Regions from separate parts of the Pseudomonas syringae pv. tomato str. DC3000 genome, predicted to be linked through region 2. Evidence: predicted binding sites of a transcription regulator. Region 2 holds the regulator's gene; each other region holds the start of a gene.
The links. The regulator sigma-54, encoded in region 2, starts transcription at its own class of promoters, with help from an activator protein. The targets are predictions, from matches to a motif close to ANTGGCATNNANNTTGCTNT.
Positions count from the first base shown of each region.

Region 1 (4,212 bases), 2.9 Mb from region 2:
AACTCCGGGACCATCGGTTTCAAATCATCGCGGGCGCAGTTCTCGGCGCTGTATTCATCTGCCCAGTTGGGCAGTGGCCGCAATGCGATTGGCGACGGTGTGCGCCTTGCCGCAACTCAGCAGAATTTCAATCAGGGCGACAGCATGACCACGTCCGGCAACCCGCTGGACATGCGCATTCAGGGCAACGGTTTTTTTGTGGTGAGCGACAAAGGATCGCTTGCCTATACCCGGGCCGGAGCTTTCCTCAAGGATGCGGCCAATTTCGTCGTCGACAGCGAGGGCGGACGCCTGCAGGGATACGCTGCCAACGATAATGGCGAGATCATGCGCGGCCTGCGCACCGACCTGCAGATTGACACCTCGAATGTGGCTGCCAGAGCCACGACGCGGGTTGCCGAGAACATTAACCTCGACGCCTCGCTGCCGTCACTTGCCCGGTTGCCGGCGTTCGACCCTGCCGACCCCGCCACTTACACCCGTGCCATCGGCCGAACCATTCAGGACGCAGGGTCTGGCACTGGTGCTGGCGCGGTGCCCGCGGCAGATCATGAACTCAAGCAGTATTTCGTCAAGACCGGCGACAGCCAGTGGTCGATGTATGTGCTGGTCGACGGGCGTAATCCGGTGGACCCCAACAGCGTGGCCCCTTTACACGTCACCCTCGAGCAAAAGCCCAACGGGTCACTGTCGTACAGCGGCAATAGTCAGCACCTGCGCAAGATTTCCGACACCGAGTTTGCCCTGCAGGGCTGGCGGCCGGCTCACGAGGTGAATGGGGCCTGGATGAGCAATGGCGCGGCCAGTGGCGGTGCGGTTTCGCTGCCGTTGATCGATGGGTCAGCCAGTATGCTTGATCCGGCCGACGCGGTGATGGATCGACCCGTTCCGGCGTTTGATTCGCTGGACCTGAAAACCTACAGCGATATGTTTGCCAATGCGATTTTTGACAGTCAGGGCAATCAGCACGAGCTGAAACAGTATTTCGTCAAGGATGGCAACAACAGTTGGCGCATGCATGTACTGATTGACGGGCGCAACCCGCAGATGCCCGATTCCACCGAGCCGCTGACGGCTAACATCGTTTTTGATTCCGGCGGTTCGGTGCGTTCGCTGACCGGCAGTTCGGGGCTGGTGAGCACCAACGGCGGCGGGCTGCAGCTTAACGGCTGGACGCCGGCAATGCCTGCCGAGCGGGTAACGGGGCAGGATCGCTGGGTGTCCAACGGCGCGGCCGGCAGTGCAAACGGCATTGAACTGGACTTCACCAACCTGCTACAGCACAACGCTGCCAGCTCGCGTTCCTCGACCCACGTGGACGGGCATGCGGCGGGGCAGTTGAGCAGTCTGAGTGTGGGGCGCGATGGCATTCTGCGTGCCGGTTTTACCAACGGCATGAACAAGAATATCGGCCAGGTGATCCTTGCCAGCTTCGCCAACCCGCAGGGCTTGCAGGCGCGCAGCGATACGCGCTGGACAGAGTCCGCAGAGTCGGGCGTTGCCGATTACGAGGTGCCGGGCGTCGGCACGCTGGGCAGTCTGGTCGGCGGCGCGCTGGAGGGCTCCAATGTGGTATTGGCCGATGAACTGATTGCGTTGATTCAGGCGCAGACGGCGTATCAAGCCAACTCCAAGGCGATATCGACGGAGGCGACGGTCATGCAGACGCTGATTCAGTCAACCTGATCAGATTGAGCAGTCGGATTTGACGAAGTGACCTTTCAGGCGGGTCCAGCCCGGCCCCGGGCTGGTCTGGGCGCAGACAATCCGGCTGTCGCCCTGCCAGCGGTAATAGTGCGCAGGGGCGGCCTGGCAGAGCAGGGCGAAGGTCATCAGGCTCGCGGTCGCGACGCCGACAACGCACACACGAAAAAGCATGACGGTTCCCGTTCAGGGTTGCGGTGCCTGCAAGATTATCACTGTCGATTAGCCTGTTAGCGCGTATCGATGAAGTTTTTTTGGCGGTGTGTCCTGCTCGATGATCAGCAGGCGGCAGTCCGCCGCCGCTATTGGATGGCGCTTTGCCTGAAGGTGATCGTCGCGTGCCGGTTTTTGCTGGTTAATCAGGCATTTGTATCGAGGCTGACAAGTTGGTTCAAAAATTGCTTTAACCCTTTCAGAACAGCTACAGGCGGCAAGCGTCTGTCGGAGGAGGAAGACTGTGGACAAGTTGCTTTACGTCGCCATGAGCGGTGCATCCGAAAACGCGATTGCGCAGAAGGCTCACGCCAACAACCTGGCAAACGTTTCGACCAATGGCTTCATGCGTGACCTTGAACAGGCCCGCTCGATGCCGGTGTTTGGCGAGGTCATGCCGTCGCGTGCCTACGCCATGAGCGAGCGTCCGGGTACTGACTTCTCCGGTGGCGCGATGGTCGAGACCGGCCGCGAACTGGACATCGCCATCAAGGGCGATGGCTGGATTGCCGTGCAGACTCCCGACGGTGGCGAAGCCTACACACGCAGCTCCGGCATGAACATCGATGCCCTGGGCGTGTTGCGCGACGGCAGTGGTTTGCCGGTAATGGGCAACGGCGGTCCGATTGCCGTGCCGCCGCAGCAGCAGATCGAGATCGGCGCCGACGGCACAATCAGCATTCGCTCGCTGGGCGAGAGCCCGCAGGTAATGGCGCAGGTCGACCGTATCAAGCTGGTCAAGCCTGACCTCAAGACCATGGAAAAAGGCCCCGATGGCCTGATCCACACCAAGAGCGGCCGGCCTGCCGATGCAGACGCCACCGTTCAGGTCGAGTCCGGCTTTCTGCAGGCGAGCAACGTCAATGCGGTCGAGGAAATGACTTCGGTGCTGGCCTTGTCCCGTCAATTCGAATTGCACGTCAAGATGATGAAGACCGCCGAAGAAGACGACCAGTCGATGGCTCGCGTCTTGCAACTTGGCTAATCAATGACAGCTTGCGCCGACAAACCGGCGCTTGAGGAGAACACACATGCTTCCTGCACTATACGTCGCCAAAACCGGCCTTGCCGCTCAGGACACCAACCTGACCACCATCTCCAACAACCTGGCGAACGTTTCGACCACAGGTTTCAAGAGTGATCGTGCCGAGTTCCAGGACCTGCTGTATCAGATCAAGCGTCAGCCAGGTGCTCAGTCCACTCAGGACAGCGAGCTGCCATCGGGCCTGCAACTGGGTACCGGTGTGCGCATCGTCGGCACGCAGAAGAACTTCACTGCTGGCAGCCTGCAAACCACCAACAACCCGCTGGACCTGGCGGTCAACGGTCGCGGTTTCTTCCAGGTGACCCAGCCTGACGGCACCGTGGCCTACAGCCGCGACGGTACGTTCCACCTGGACGCCAACGGCCAGATCGTCACTGCCAATGGCTACGCTCTGGAGCCTGCGATTGTGGTTCCGCAGAATGCCCAGACCTTCACGGTCGGCCAGGACGGTACTGTTTCGGTGACGCTGGCAGGTGCAACCGCCACGCCGCAGATCATCGGCAACATCCAGACCGCCGACTTCATCAACCCGGCCGGCCTGCAGGCCATCGGTGGCAACCTGTACCTGGAAACCGGTTCGAGCGGCGCGCCGCAGATCGGCACGCCCGGCCTCAACGGCCTGGGCCCGACCCTGCAGAACACTCTGGAAAACTCCAACGTCAGCACCGTCGAGGAACTGGTCAACATGATCACGACCCAGCGCGCTTACGAGATGAACTCCAAAGTGATCTCGACGGCTGACCAGATGCTGCAAAACCTGACTCAGAACCTGTAAGGCCCTGATGTTGCTGTTGGTAAAACTGCTCAATCCGAAGGGGCGCCTGATAAGCGCCTGCTACACCGCGAGGTTTCAAGTGTCATGAACCGCCCTGGTTTTCCGCGTTTTTCAGTGTTGATCGCTTCATTGTGCGGGATCACCCTGCTGTCTGGCTGTGTTGCGCCGACGGCCAAGCCCAATGACCCTTACTACGCTCCGGTGTTGCCGCGTACGCCCATGTCGGCCGCTTCGAACAATGGCGCTATCTATCAGGCCGGCTTCGAGCAGAACCTGTACGGCGACCGCAAGGCGTTCCGCGTCGGCGACATCATCACCATCACGCTCTCCGAGCGCATGGCAGCGAGCAAGGCGGCGACCTCGGCAATGAGCAAGGACAGCACCAACAGTATTGGTCTGACCTCGCTGTTCGGTTCGGGCCTGACCACCAACAACCCGATTGGCGGCAACGACCTGAGCCTCAGCGCAGGCTACA
Region 1 covers NC_004578.1:2,117,142-2,121,353, forward strand. The annotation lists gene PSPTO_RS10070 (flagellar hook-basal body complex protein) at 1-1,686, shown strand, start outside; gene PSPTO_RS10075 (hypothetical protein) at 1,687-1,878, opposite strand; gene PSPTO_RS10080 (flagellar basal body rod protein FlgF) at 2,162-2,902, shown strand; gene flgG (flagellar basal-body rod protein FlgG) at 2,949-3,737, shown strand; gene flgH (flagellar basal body L-ring protein FlgH) at 3,822-4,212, shown strand, end outside.
Region 1: a site for sigma-54 is predicted at 2,090-2,109, ahead of PSPTO_RS10080 (flagellar basal body rod protein FlgF). Genes of this name have one in related genera too.

Region 2 (4,212 bases):
GCAGTTTCAGAGCGTCACGCAGCTGGTACAGGTTCAGGTGAGTGGTGTTGATTTTCAGATCGGCCAGGTCGATGATCGGGCCGAGCAGGGTGGTCTCGTCCCGTATCGCCTCAGCCAGCGAGCGGTCCGCTGTGCTCAGCGGGTGGCGACGTCGGGTTTCCGAGAAACGCTTGAGCAGGGTGGCTTCGTCGGCGTCCAGGTAAAGCACGTCGCATTGGATATTGCGTGAGCGCACTTCATCCAGCATCTGCGGGAAGCGTGTGAGGTGGCTGGGCAGATTGCGTGCATCGATGGAAACTGCCAGCAGCGGTTCAGCCAGTTCGGTGTTGATCAGCGCGCGCTCGGCCAGTTCCGGCAGCAGGCCGGCTGGCAGGTTGTCGACGCAATAGAAACCGTTGTCTTCCAGCACATCGAGCGCCGTACTCTTGCCTGAGCCGGAGCGGCCGCTGACGATGATCATGCGCATGGTCAGTGGCCGTTCTGCACGTCCAGCACCACTTGATAAAGCGCTTCACCGCTTTTGGCACTGCGTAGGCGTTCACGCACATCGGCGCGGTCAAGCATGCTGGCGATCTGGCGCAGCAGCTCCAGGTGTGCATCGGTGGCGGCTTGCGGGACCAGCAACACGAAAAGCAGGTCCACTGGTGCGCCATCGATAGCATCGAAGTCGATAGGGTTGGCGAGGTGAATGACCGCACTGACGGGTTCGTCACAGCCGGGGAGGCGGCAATGAGGGATGGCAATACCGTTGCCGAAACCGGTCGATCCCAGCTTTTCGCGGGCAACGAGGCTTGTAAACACCGTGTCCGAATCCATGCCCTGTACTTCACGACCGATCAGGTTGGCGATTTCTTCGAGTACACGCTTTTTGCTGCCTCCCGGCACGTTCACGAGCGAACGGCCGGGGGTCAGGATATTTTCAATTAGGATCATTTAAATGGGCGTTAGCGAGCGGCCGCACCTTTGAGGATGCTTTGCTGCTTTTCCTTATGCTTGAGCAATTGTCTGTCGAGCTTGTCAGTGAGCAGGTCGATGGCAGCATACATGTCGTCATGTTCAGCATTGGCAACTACCTCCCCACCGTGGATATGCAGCGTGGCTTCGATCTTCTGCTTGAGCTTTTCGACCGCCATCGTGACCTGCACGTTTGTAATCTTGTCAAAGTGCCCCTCGAGCTTCTTGAGCTTGAGCTCAACGTATTCGCGAAGGGGTTTGGTCACTTCCAGTTGGTGTCCACTGATGTTGACTTGCATACAGTTTTCTCCTTTGCCAGTGCATAAGAGGCAGGCGTGGTGCCTGCCGCTGGGACGCTTTGGCTCGGCCTGCATCACATCAATCGCTTACGCTCACTGGAAGGCGCTATCCCGAGTGACTCGCGGTACTTGGCGACTGTGCGACGGGCTACTTGAATGCCTTGTGCCTCCAGTAAACCAGCGATCTTGCTATCACTCAACGGCTTTTTCTGATTTTCCGCAGCCACCAGTTTTTTGATGATTGCGCGAATTGCCGTGGACGAGCATTCGCCGCCCTCGGAGGTGCTCACGTGGCTCGAGAAGAAGTATTTCAGCTCGTAAATACCGCGTGGGGTGTGCATGAATTTCTGCGTGGTCACCCGCGAGATCGTCGACTCGTGCATGCCTACCGCTTCGGCGATATCGTGCAGGACGAGCGGCTTCATGGCCTCGTCGCCGTACTCGAGGAAACCGCGCTGATGCTCTACGATCTGCGTGGCGACCTTCATCAGCGTTTCGTTGCGGCTCTGCAGGCTCTTGATGAACCAGCGGGCTTCCTGCAACTGGTTGCGCATGAAGGTGTTGTCGGCGCTGGTATCGGCGCGACGCACGAAGCCTGCGTATTGCGGGTTGACGCGCAGACGCGGTACCGACTCCTGATTGAGCTCGACCAGCCAGCGCTCGTTGTCCTTGCGCACGATCACATCAGGGATGACATATTCGGCTTCTGTGGATTCGATTTGCGAACCCGGGCGCGGGTTGAGGCTCTGGACCAGCTCGATGACCTGACGCAGCTCGTCTTCCTTGAGCTTCATGCGGCGCATCAACTGGCCATAGTCACGGCTGCCCAGCAGGTCGATATAGTCGGTGACCAGTCGCTGCGCTTCTGTCAGCCAAGGCGTCTTCGCCGGCAACTGGCGCAATTGCAGCAGCAGGCATTCACTGAGATTGCGCGCGCCGATGCCCGCAGGTTCAAACTGCTGGATGCGGTGCAGTACGGCTTCGATTTCGTCGAGTTCTATGTCCAGTTCCGGGTCGAAAGACTCGAGAATCTCTTCAAGCGTCTCGTCCAGATAGCCCTGATTGTTGATGCAGTCGATCAGCGTGACGGCGACCAGGCGATCCTTGTCGGACATCGGTGCGACGTTCAGTTGCCACAGCAGGTGGCTTTGCAGGCTTTCGCCGGCCGAAGTACGGGTGGTGAAGTCCCACTCGTCATCATCGTTGCTGGGCAGGCTGCTGGCGCTGGTCTGGTAGACATCTTCCCAGGCAGTATCGACCGGCAGTTCATTGGGAATGCGCTCGCTCCATTCGCCGTCCTCGAGGTTGTCCACGGTAGGCGCGGATTCCTGGTAGGTCGGTTCCTGAACGTCGGGGTTGGGCTTTTGTTCGATGTTGTCGGCAAGCGGGTCGGAGTTGTCGAAGTCGTCGCCTTCTTCCTGCCGTTCCAGCATAGGGTTTGACTCCAGCGCCTCCTGAATCTCCTGCTGGAGGTCCAGAGTGGAAAGCTGAAGTAAGCGGATTGCCTGTTGCAGCTGCGGTGTCATCGTCAGCTGCTGGCCCATTCTCAAGACTAGCGATGGTTTCATGGCAGGGGCTAAACACCTTATTCGCCGGCGCGCACGCGCCATCTACTACAGGCGCCGGGGCGCCAACTTAAGCAAATTATATGCCTGAAACCTGTGCCTTTGCCTAGAGTGGTATGACAAATAAAATATTGTCAACACACTGCATGGGCATCAATCGGCCGCGAAGCGCAAAGGGCAGCCGATTAAAGGCGGAATTCGTGACCGAGGTAGACCTCTTTCACCAGTTGATTCGCCAGAATGGTCTCGGAGTCGCCTTCTGCGATCAGTTGCCCATCGTTGACGATGTAGGCGGTTTCGCAGATGTCCAGCGTTTCACGGACGTTGTGGTCTGTGATCAGTACGCCGATACCCTTGGCCTTGAGATGGTGAATGATCTGCTTGATATCACCCACCGAAATCGGGTCGACGCCTGCGAACGGTTCGTCCAGCAGGATGAACTTGGGCGACGTGGCCAGCGCACGGGCAATCTCCACACGGCGACGCTCACCACCCGACAGGCTCATGCCCAGGTTGTCGCGAATGTGGGTGATGTGAAACTCCTGCAGGAGACTTTCCAGCTCCTTGCGGCGAGCCCCGGCGTCGAGTTCCTTGCGGGTTTCGAGAATCGCCATGATGTTGTCGGACACCGACAGCTTGCGGAAGATCGAGGCTTCCTGCGGCAGATAGCCAATACCGGCGCGTGCGCGGCCGTGCATGGGCTGGTGGCTGATGTCCAGATCGTCAATCAGCACGCGACCCTGATCAGCCTGGACCAGACCCACGATCATGTAGAAGCACGTGGTCTTGCCGGCGCCGTTGGGGCCCAGCAAGCCGACGATCTGGCCGCTGTCGATGGAGATACTCACATCGCGTACGACCTGTCGGCTCTTGTAGCTTTTAGCCAGATGCTGGGCTTTGAGCGTTGCCATTTACGGGGCCTTCTGCGGTTGATCGGTTTTCTTTTTCGGCTGGATGACCATGTCGATACGCGGACGTGGTGTGGTCACCTTGGCGCCGCCATTGGCCCGGCCGGCGCTGACGACCTGCCTGACGGTGTCATAGACGATTTTCTCGCCTTCTGACGTGTTGCCGTCATTGACGACCTTGGCCTTGTCGATCAGGACAATACGGTCCTGCCCGGCGTAATACTGAATGGTGATGGCGTATGCCTGCACGATCGGTTTGTCCACGGCAGGCTTCTGCTCGTAGTAGGCCAGGTTGCCGACCGAGGTAAACACATCGACTTCGCCCTGGGCATTACGAGTGATCGTCACGGTGTTGCCGGTGATTTTCATCGAGCCCTGGGTGATGATGACGTTACCTTTGTAGGTCGCCACGCCTTTCTTGTCATCGAGCTGAGCATCGTCAGACTGGATGTGGATCGGCTGATCACGGTCATTTGGCAGGGACCA
Region 2 covers NC_004578.1:5,015,838-5,020,049, reverse strand. The annotation lists gene rapZ (RNase adapter RapZ) at 1-466, opposite strand, end outside; gene ptsN (PTS IIA-like nitrogen regulatory protein PtsN) at 469-933, opposite strand; gene raiA (ribosome hibernation-promoting factor, HPF/YfiA family) at 945-1,253, opposite strand; gene PSPTO_RS23070 (RNA polymerase factor sigma-54) at 1,328-2,821, opposite strand; gene lptB (LPS export ABC transporter ATP-binding protein) at 3,004-3,729, opposite strand; gene lptA (lipopolysaccharide transport periplasmic protein LptA) at 3,730-4,212, opposite strand, start outside.

Region 3 (4,212 bases), 1.8 Mb from region 2:
TTGATCAGCCACATCACTTCGATGTTGCGCTGACACTCGGCTTCAAGACGTCGCGATGAGCGAATCCGCTGAAAATAGCCGTAGAGGTAGAGTCTTAGCTGATCGGCGGGATCATAAGCAGGGCGCCCCGTGCTTTTTGGAATCGCTTTATCGAAGCCCAGTTGCACCAGATCGAGCTTGGCAACGTACAGGTCAATGACACGAACGAGGTGATCCTCGGGGATCAACTCTTCCAGCGAGACCGGGAATAGGCTGGTCTGGCTGCGGGACTCACCTTGGATGTAGGCCATAACGAAAAATGCTCTGTATCTTTCGATACGGAGCATTTTCTTTGAGCGCTGCGCAGATTGCTAGGTTTTCACACAGTCTGCGAAGGAGGTCTCTTGTTACGCCATCAATGCTGGCGCGGCTGGATCAGCAGCTGTAGTAAAGCTCGTATTCCAGTGGGTGCACGAAGGTGCGAACGCGGATTTCTTCTTCGCTTTTCAGTGCGATGTAAGCGTCGATGAAGTCGTCGCTGAATACGCCGCCTTTGGTCAGGAACGCACGGCCCTTGTCCAGTTCTTCCAGCGCTTCTTTCAGGCTGCCGCAAACCTGTGGGATCTCTTTGGCCTCTTCAGGCGGCAGGTCATACAGGTTTTTGTCAGCTGCGTCGCCAGGGTGGATCTTGTTCTGGATGCCGTCCAGGCCAGCCATCAACAGAGCCGCGAAGGCCAGGTACGGGTTGGCTGCCGGATCCGGGAAGCGTGCTTCGATACGACGGCCGCGTGGGCTGTTGACGTAAGGAATACGGATCGAGGCAGAGCGGTTACGTGCCGAGTAGGCCAGCATGACCGGGGCTTCGAAGCCTGGAACCAGACGCTTGTAGGAGTTGGTTGCCGGGTTGGTGAAGCCGTTCAGGGCTTTACCGTGCTTGATGATGCCGCCGATGAAGTACAGCGCGATGTCGGACAGGCCGGCATAGCCTTCACCTGCGAAGGTGTTTTTGCCATCTTTGGCGATGGACATGTGCACGTGCATGCCCGAACCGTTGTCACCGTACAGAGGCTTTGGCATGAAGGTCGCAGTGCGGCCATAAGCGTCAGCAACGTTGTGAACAACGTACTTCAGGGTCTGAACTTCGTCAGCCTTCTTGACCAGCGTATTGAACTTCACGCCGATTTCGTTCTGGCCAGCGGTCGCCACTTCGTGGTGGTGAACTTCAACGGTCTGGCCCATTTCTTCCAGAGCATTGCACATGGCGGTACGGATTTCGTGGTCATGGTCAAACGGCGGAACCGGGAAGTAACCACCTTTGATGCCAGGGCGGTGGCCTTTGTTGCCGCCTTCCACATCCTGGTCGGACATCCACGAACCTTGTTCAGAGTAGATCTTGAACATGGAACCGGAGATGTCGGATTTGAATTTCACTTCGTCGAAGATGAAGAATTCTGGCTCCGGACCTGCGAATACGGTGTCACCGATACCGGTGGACTTCAGGTATTCCTCGGCGCGACGAGCAATGGCGCGTGGGTCACGGTCGTAACCTTGCATGGTCGACGGTTCGATGATGTCGCACACCAGAATCAGGGTCGGCTCTTCGGTGAACGGATCCAGAACTGCGGTTTCGTCGTCCGGCAGCAGGATCATGTCGGAGGCTTCGATGCCTTTCCAGCCAGAGATGGAGGAGCCGTCGAACATCTTGCCGACTTCGAAGAAGTCGTCTTCCAGCGCATCGCGAGCTGGCATGGTCACGTGGTGCTGCGTACCTTTAGTGTCCGTGAAGCGCAGATCAATCCACTTAACGTCATGATCTTTGATGAGTTGAACCGACTTCGACATGGTGTCCTCCGGGTGGCTAAGGACCGCCTTCTATAGGCTGGGTCCCTTGAATTTGGGTGATGCCGGCGCGAGTATTCTGCCAAGGCAACCTGCCTCACAAGGGAGCAATTTGCATGCCAGTGCCCCGAGTTGGGTTTTTTGCTTCAAAAGCCGGCTTTCAGGGGATGAAAACGCGTCTTCCGGGAAAATCACGCACCGTTATGGCGCTGTCATTTGTTGTGCTGACTCTTTTTGGTGCGTCGACGATTGCGTGTACGATAACTGGTTAAACGTTGAGCAATTTCCGCTATAATCCGCGCCCCCCTTTTTCAGTCGGCACCTCACGCTCTGTTTCCATGAAACTAATCGTTAAAGTTTTCCCAGAAATCACCATCAAAAGCCCGCCGGTGCGCAAGAAATTCATCCGGCAGCTGGGCAAGAACATTCGTACCGTGCTCCGTGAACTGGACGCGGACATTGTCGTGGGTGGCGTATGGGACAACCTTGAGGTCGAAACCCGTCTGACCGACCCCAAAGTGCTGCAGGGCATAAGGGACCGGCTTAGCTGCATGCCGGGGATTGCCAACTTTCTGCAGGTGGCCGAGTACCCGCTGGGCGACATGGATGACGTGGTCGCCAAGTGCAAACTGCACTACGCCGATCTGTTGCCGGGCACGATGTTTTCAGTGCGCTGCAAACGCGCCGGTCGTCACGATTTCAGCTCGATGGACGTCGAAAAATACGTCGGCAGCCAGTTGCGCATGCAATGCGGCGCGGCCGGGATCGAGCTGAAAAAGCCCGATCTGGTCGTGCGGATGGAAATTCGCGACCAACGGTTGTTTGTTGTTCATGACCAGCACAAGGGCATGGGCGGCTATCCTTTGGGCGCGCTGGAGCAGACCCTGGTATTGATGTCCGGCGGGTTCGATTCGACCGTTGCGGCCTACCAGATCATGCGCCGCGGCCTTATGGCGCACTTCTGCTTCTTCAATCTGGGCGGTCGTGCCCATGAACTGGGCGTGATGGAAGTCGCGCATTTCATCTGGAAGAAGTACGGCAGTTCGCAGCGTGTGCTGTTTGTCAGCGTGCCTTTCGAGGAAGTTCTCGGAGAAATTCTGCAGAAAGTCGATAACAGTCATATGGGTGTAGTTTTGAAGCGTATGATGTTACGCGCTGCATCCGCTGTGGCTGATCGTCTCGAAATCGACGTGCTGGTGACGGGCGAAGCGATTTCACAGGTTGCCAGCCAGACACTGCCGAACCTGTCGCTGATCGACGCGGCCACCGACAAACTGGTGTTGCGACCGCTGGTTGCAACCCACAAGCAGGACATCGTGGACCTGGCGACTGAAATCGGCACTGCCGATTTTGCCCGGCACATGCCCGAGTATTGCGGGGTGATTTCGGTCAACCCGAAGACCAACGCCAAGCGAAATCGCGTTGAGTACGAAGAACAACAGTTCGACATGGCGATTCTCGAGCAGGCGCTCGAGCGCGCCAAGCTGGTTTCGATCGATCGGGTCATCGACGATCTGAGCCGCAATATCGACATCGAAGAAGTCAGCCAGGCGCTGGCCGGCCAGGTCATCATCGACATCCGTCACCCGGATGCCCAGGAAGACCAGCCGCTGCAAGTGCCCGGCGTGGAGATACAGACGTTGCCGTTCTACGCACTGAACAGCCGTTTCAAGGCACTGGATGACACGCGCCAGTACCTTTTGTATTGCGACAAAGGCGTCATGAGTCGCCTGCATGCTCACCATTTGCTCAGTGAGGGGCATGCCAATGTGCGCGTTTATCGACCGAGCTAAGTGCCCGGGGCTGTTTGCCTGTGGCTTGCGTCACCGGCCCCCCGACACCAGTCGTCATGCCGTAACGGCTTTTGCCGACTCGAAATAGTAATCGCTGCCTGTAAACAGGCAGCAGACCGAATCCTCTGATCGAGATACACAAGTGATCGAAAATCTACGCAACATCGCCATCATTGCTCACGTTGACCATGGTAAGACCACCCTGGTAGACAAACTCCTGCGTCAATCCGGCACTCTGGAGCGCGGCGAGCTCAACGATGAGCGCGTGATGGACTCCAACGACCAGGAAAAAGAGCGCGGTATTACCATTCTCGCGAAGAACACCGCGATCAACTGGAATGGCTACCACATCAACATCGTGGACACCCCGGGCCACGCCGACTTCGGTGGTGAAGTAGAGCGCGTGATGTCGATGGTTGACTCCGTACTGCTGCTGGTCGATGCCCAGGACGGCCCTATGCCGCAAACCCGCTTTGTGACCAAGAAGGCTTTCGAAGCCGGCCTGCGTCCAATCGTGGTCATCAACAAGGTTGACCGTCCAGGCGCGCGTCCGGACTGGGTTCTGGATCAGATCTTCGACCTGTTCGACAACCTGGGTGCT
Region 3 covers NC_004578.1:390,676-394,887, forward strand. The annotation lists gene PSPTO_RS01890 (IS1182-like element ISPsy6 family transposase) at 1-290, opposite strand, end outside; gene glnA (glutamate--ammonia ligase) at 415-1,821, opposite strand; gene thiI (tRNA uracil 4-sulfurtransferase ThiI) at 2,157-3,611, shown strand; gene typA (translational GTPase TypA) at 3,754-4,212, shown strand, end outside.
Region 3: a site for sigma-54 is predicted at 1,923-1,942, ahead of glnA (glutamate--ammonia ligase). Genes of this name have one in related genera too.

Region 4 (4,212 bases), 2.8 Mb from region 2:
CTTCAACGTGCCGTTGCTGCTGATCGGTCCTGGTGTACAGGAGAAGTTCGGACAGCGCAGCAGCATCGTCGGTACGCAGGTCGATGTCGTGCCCACCATCATGGGCCGCCTGGGCGGTCTGAACCGCAACCAGTGCTGGGGACGCGACCTGTTGAACCTGCCGGAAGGCGACAAGGGCTTTGGTGTGATCAAGCCGTCGGGCAGTGAGCAGGTGGTCGCCATCATCAGTGGCAACCGCATTCTCATCGAACCGACGGAGATGCCCGCCAAGCTGCTGACCTATACGCTGGGTGCCAAACCGTCTGCCGAAGAAGTGCCCGATGCGCCGGACACACAGGAGCTCAAGCGCAAGCTCGAAAGCTTCCTGCAGACGGCGACAAAGAGCCTTCTGGACAACACGGCCGGTGTCGAGGCCAGCAAGAACCGCAACTGATGAAGACCGACTCGTCCGGATAACCGGCGAGTCGGATCACGCAACAGACAAAGGCCCTCCGCACCCGCTGCGAGGGCCTTTTTCATGCGCCAGTGCTGGCCGCGTGACACGAATCCGGTGGAACGAATGCGCGGCTCAAAAGGTCCTTATCACATAAGCCAGAGTGCCTGGCTTCGTTCTGGAGGCATTGATGAAACAGTGGGCCATTTTGTACCTTGACAAGGATGGTGTGCAGCAGCGCCTTGAGGCCGGCTTTGCAGAGCGTCCCAGCGAGGAGGAGGTTGCACGTCTTCTGCGCAAGGACCTGTATCCGGTCACCGATGAGCTGGACCTCAACGATCTGGACGGGCGTACCGACGAGCCTACCGTGAAGACACTCAAAGACCATAACAGCGTGCAGATCATTTCCATCACAGAAATGAGCTGATCGTTCATCGATCAAAAACCTTTTCGTGGCAATCACTTGGCATCCGGTCCGCGATAGGGCTACTCTGCAGATAAGGCCATTCACCCGGCCTCTGACCTCTCGATTCCCGGCCTGCGCGCAGGCCCGGTCTGGTCAGCTACATGCTTGATTCCCCACGCCGGATTATCTGTCGTGCGGTGGCCCCCGATCCGGTGGTCGCTCTGGAAGAGTTGAAACTCTATCTATCGTTGCATAGGAGGACGTTTCATGAGCACAGCCTATCAAGAGGACATCAGCAGTAATGTACTGCGCCGCATGAAAGAAGGCGGTTTCGATTTCGCGCGAATCTATCCCATCGAGTTCTACGCCATTTTCCCGGACGAGGAACGGGCACGGCAGGCTGCAGAGCAATTTCGCGGCGAATCCCTCAATACCCAGATAAACGTACGTGATGACGGTGCCTGGCACCTGCAACTGAGCAAAGTGATGTATGCCACTTACGACGGTATCGGTGATTTCGAACAGGACTTTCAGATGGTGATTTCACCCATGGACGGAGAAGTGGAAGGCTGGGGTGTCACTCAGGAGATCAGAAGACTGCACGCTTGATGTTGCCTGATCGGGAAGCAGCACACTGCCGGCTGATTCGGGATGACTTTCCGGATCGGCCGGTTTTGTTTCTGCTCGCGCTGTTTGATGTGCCAGGCCCGGTCTTCGCGCAGAAATACGAGCAGTGTCATAAACAGTGGTCAAAAAAAAGCCACTCAAACGAGTGGCTCAAAGGGAAGTCTGTTTAAATTCGGCAGGCAAATGTCGCCTGTTCTGCAATATGCTGCGTGAGGCAAAAAGCGGCGTTTGGTGCCCTGTTTGCTCGGTTGCTGGTGAGTATGGCGAACTAATATCGTTGGCGGAAATCAACTCTGACTATGCTGATCATAGATTTCACGGTTGAATGACGCCTCCGAATGAAGCGTAAAAGAATCGGCTTGGGCGTTTAGTGCACAGGAATGGTGCGCAGGGCGTTGAGTATTTACCTAACTTACTGATATTGAAGCGTTTATGCCGGTGGCACGGGCTTTGCGATGGTCTTGGTGTCCATGGTGACAAGGAGTACGGCATGATCCGCACCTTTTATGACGAGATGTACGACGCTGGCGGTGTAGTTCGCCCGCACTATCGGGAGTTCGCCCGCTGGCTGGGTGACACGCCTCCCGAGCTTTTGGCTCAACGCAGGCGCGAAGCCGATCTGCTGTTTCACCGCGCGGGAATCACGTTCACGCTGTATGGCGATGAGCAGGGGACCGAGCGGCTTATTCCTTTCGACACCATCCCGCGCAGCATTCCTGCCAGCGAGTGGCGGATTGTCGAGCGTGGCTGCATTCAGCGCGTCAAGGCGCTGAACATGTTTCTGGCCGATCTCTATCACGATCAGCGCATCATCAAGGCCGGGATCATTCCTGCCGAACAGGTGCTTGCCAACGAGCAATATCAACTGGCGATGCAGGGCCTGAATCTGCACCGCGATTTGTATTCACATGTATCCGGTGTCGATCTGGTTCGCGACGGTGATGGCACGTATTACGTGCTGGAAGACAACCTGCGCACCCCGAGTGGCGTGAGCTACATGCTCGAAGACCGCAAGATGATGATGCGTCTGTTCCCCGAGCTGTTCTCGGCACAACGCATTGCCCCGATCGATCACTACCCCAATCTGCTGCTCGACACGCTCAAGAGTTCAAGCCACCTGGACAACCCGAGCGTCGTGGTCCTCACGCCGGGGCGTTTCAACAGCGCCTTTTTCGAGCACGCGTTTCTGGCGCGCGAAATGGGTGTAGAGCTGGTCGAAGGTGCCGATCTGTTTGTCCGCGATGACCGTGTGTTCATGCGCACCACCGATGGCCCCAAGGCTGTCGATGTCATCTACCGCCGCCTCGACGACGCGTTTCTCGATCCGCTGGCGTTCAACCCTGATTCGATGCTGGGCGTGCCTGGCCTGCTGGCGGCCTATCGCTCCGGCAATGTGGTGCTGGCCAATGCCATCGGCACCGGCGTTGCGGATGACAAATCGGTTTACCCGTATGTCACTGACATGATTCGTTTCTACCTGGACGAAGAGCCGATTCTCAAGAACGTGCCGACCTGGCAGTGCCGCAAGCCCGAAGAGCTGTCCCATGTGCTGGCCAACCTCGGCGATCTGGTCGTCAAGGAAACCCAGGGCTCCGGCGGCTACGGCATGCTGGTCGGCCCGGCAGCGACCGCCGCTGAAATCGAAGCGTTCCGCGCACGGCTGAAAGCCAAGCCACATGCGTACATCGCCCAACCCACATTGTGCCTGTCGACCTGTCCGACGTTTGTCGAGAACGGTATCGCCCCGCGACATATTGATTTACGCCCCTTTGTTCTGTCAGGACGCGAAACCCGCGTCGTTCCTGGCGGGCTCACCCGAGTGGCCTTGCGTGAAGGCTCACTGGTGGTGAATTCGTCTCAGGGTGGCGGAACCAAAGACACCTGGGTGGTCGAGGATTAAGGATGCCTGCCAATGTTAAGTAGAACTGCCTCGGATCTTTTCTGGATGTCGCGTTACCTGGAGCGAGCGGAGAACCTCGCCCGAATGCTGGACGTAAGCTATTCGCTGTCGTTGATGCCCCAGGACGGGCGTGGCGACGGGCTGGATGAAATAGCCATGCCGTTGCTGATTACCGGAACGCTGGAAACCTACATCGAGCGTCATGGTGAGCTGCATGCCGAGCGTATGCTGCATTTCTTCGCCCTGGACGCGACCAACCCGGCCAGCATCTACAGCTGCCTGGGGGCCGCACGGGCCAGCGCGCACGCGGTACGCGGTCGTATAACCGCAGACATGTGGGAGAACATCAACTCCACCTGGCTGGAAATTCGCGGTATCGCCCAGCAGGGCCTGACCCGCTATGGCATGAGTCGCTTCTGCGAATGGGTCAAAGAGCGCTCGCACCTGTTTCGCGGCGCAACCTACGGCACCATCATGCGCAACGATGCGTTCCGTTTCATTCGCCTTGGAACATTCATCGAGCGCGCCGACAACACCATGCGCATGCTCGACGCGCGCTACGAAATGCTCGAACTGCGCGGGCCGCAGGCCAACGCTGCCGCAGACAACTCGGCAGCAGGTTACTACCAGTGGAGCGCCTTGTTGCGCGCACTGTCGTCGTTCGAGGCATACACTGAAGTTTATCGGGATGCGCCGGGCGCGCGTCAGGTGGCTGAACTGCTGTTGCTGCGTGCCGATATTCCGCGTTCGTTGCGCGCCTGTCTGGAGGAGATGGATGTCATTCTCGCCAGTCTTCCCGGCGTCAACGGCCGACCTGCGCAGCGCATGGCGGCCGAGATGGATGCA
Region 4 covers NC_004578.1:2,237,586-2,241,797, forward strand. The annotation lists gene PSPTO_RS10650 (LTA synthase family protein) at 1-433, shown strand, start outside; gene PSPTO_RS10655 (hypothetical protein) at 624-860, shown strand; gene PSPTO_RS10660 (ribonuclease E inhibitor RraB) at 1,107-1,448, shown strand; gene PSPTO_RS10665 (circularly permuted type 2 ATP-grasp protein) at 1,957-3,366, shown strand; gene PSPTO_RS10670 (alpha-E domain-containing protein) at 3,379-4,212, shown strand, end outside.
Region 4: a site for sigma-54 is predicted at 1,904-1,923, ahead of PSPTO_RS10665 (circularly permuted type 2 ATP-grasp protein). Genes of this name have one in related genera too.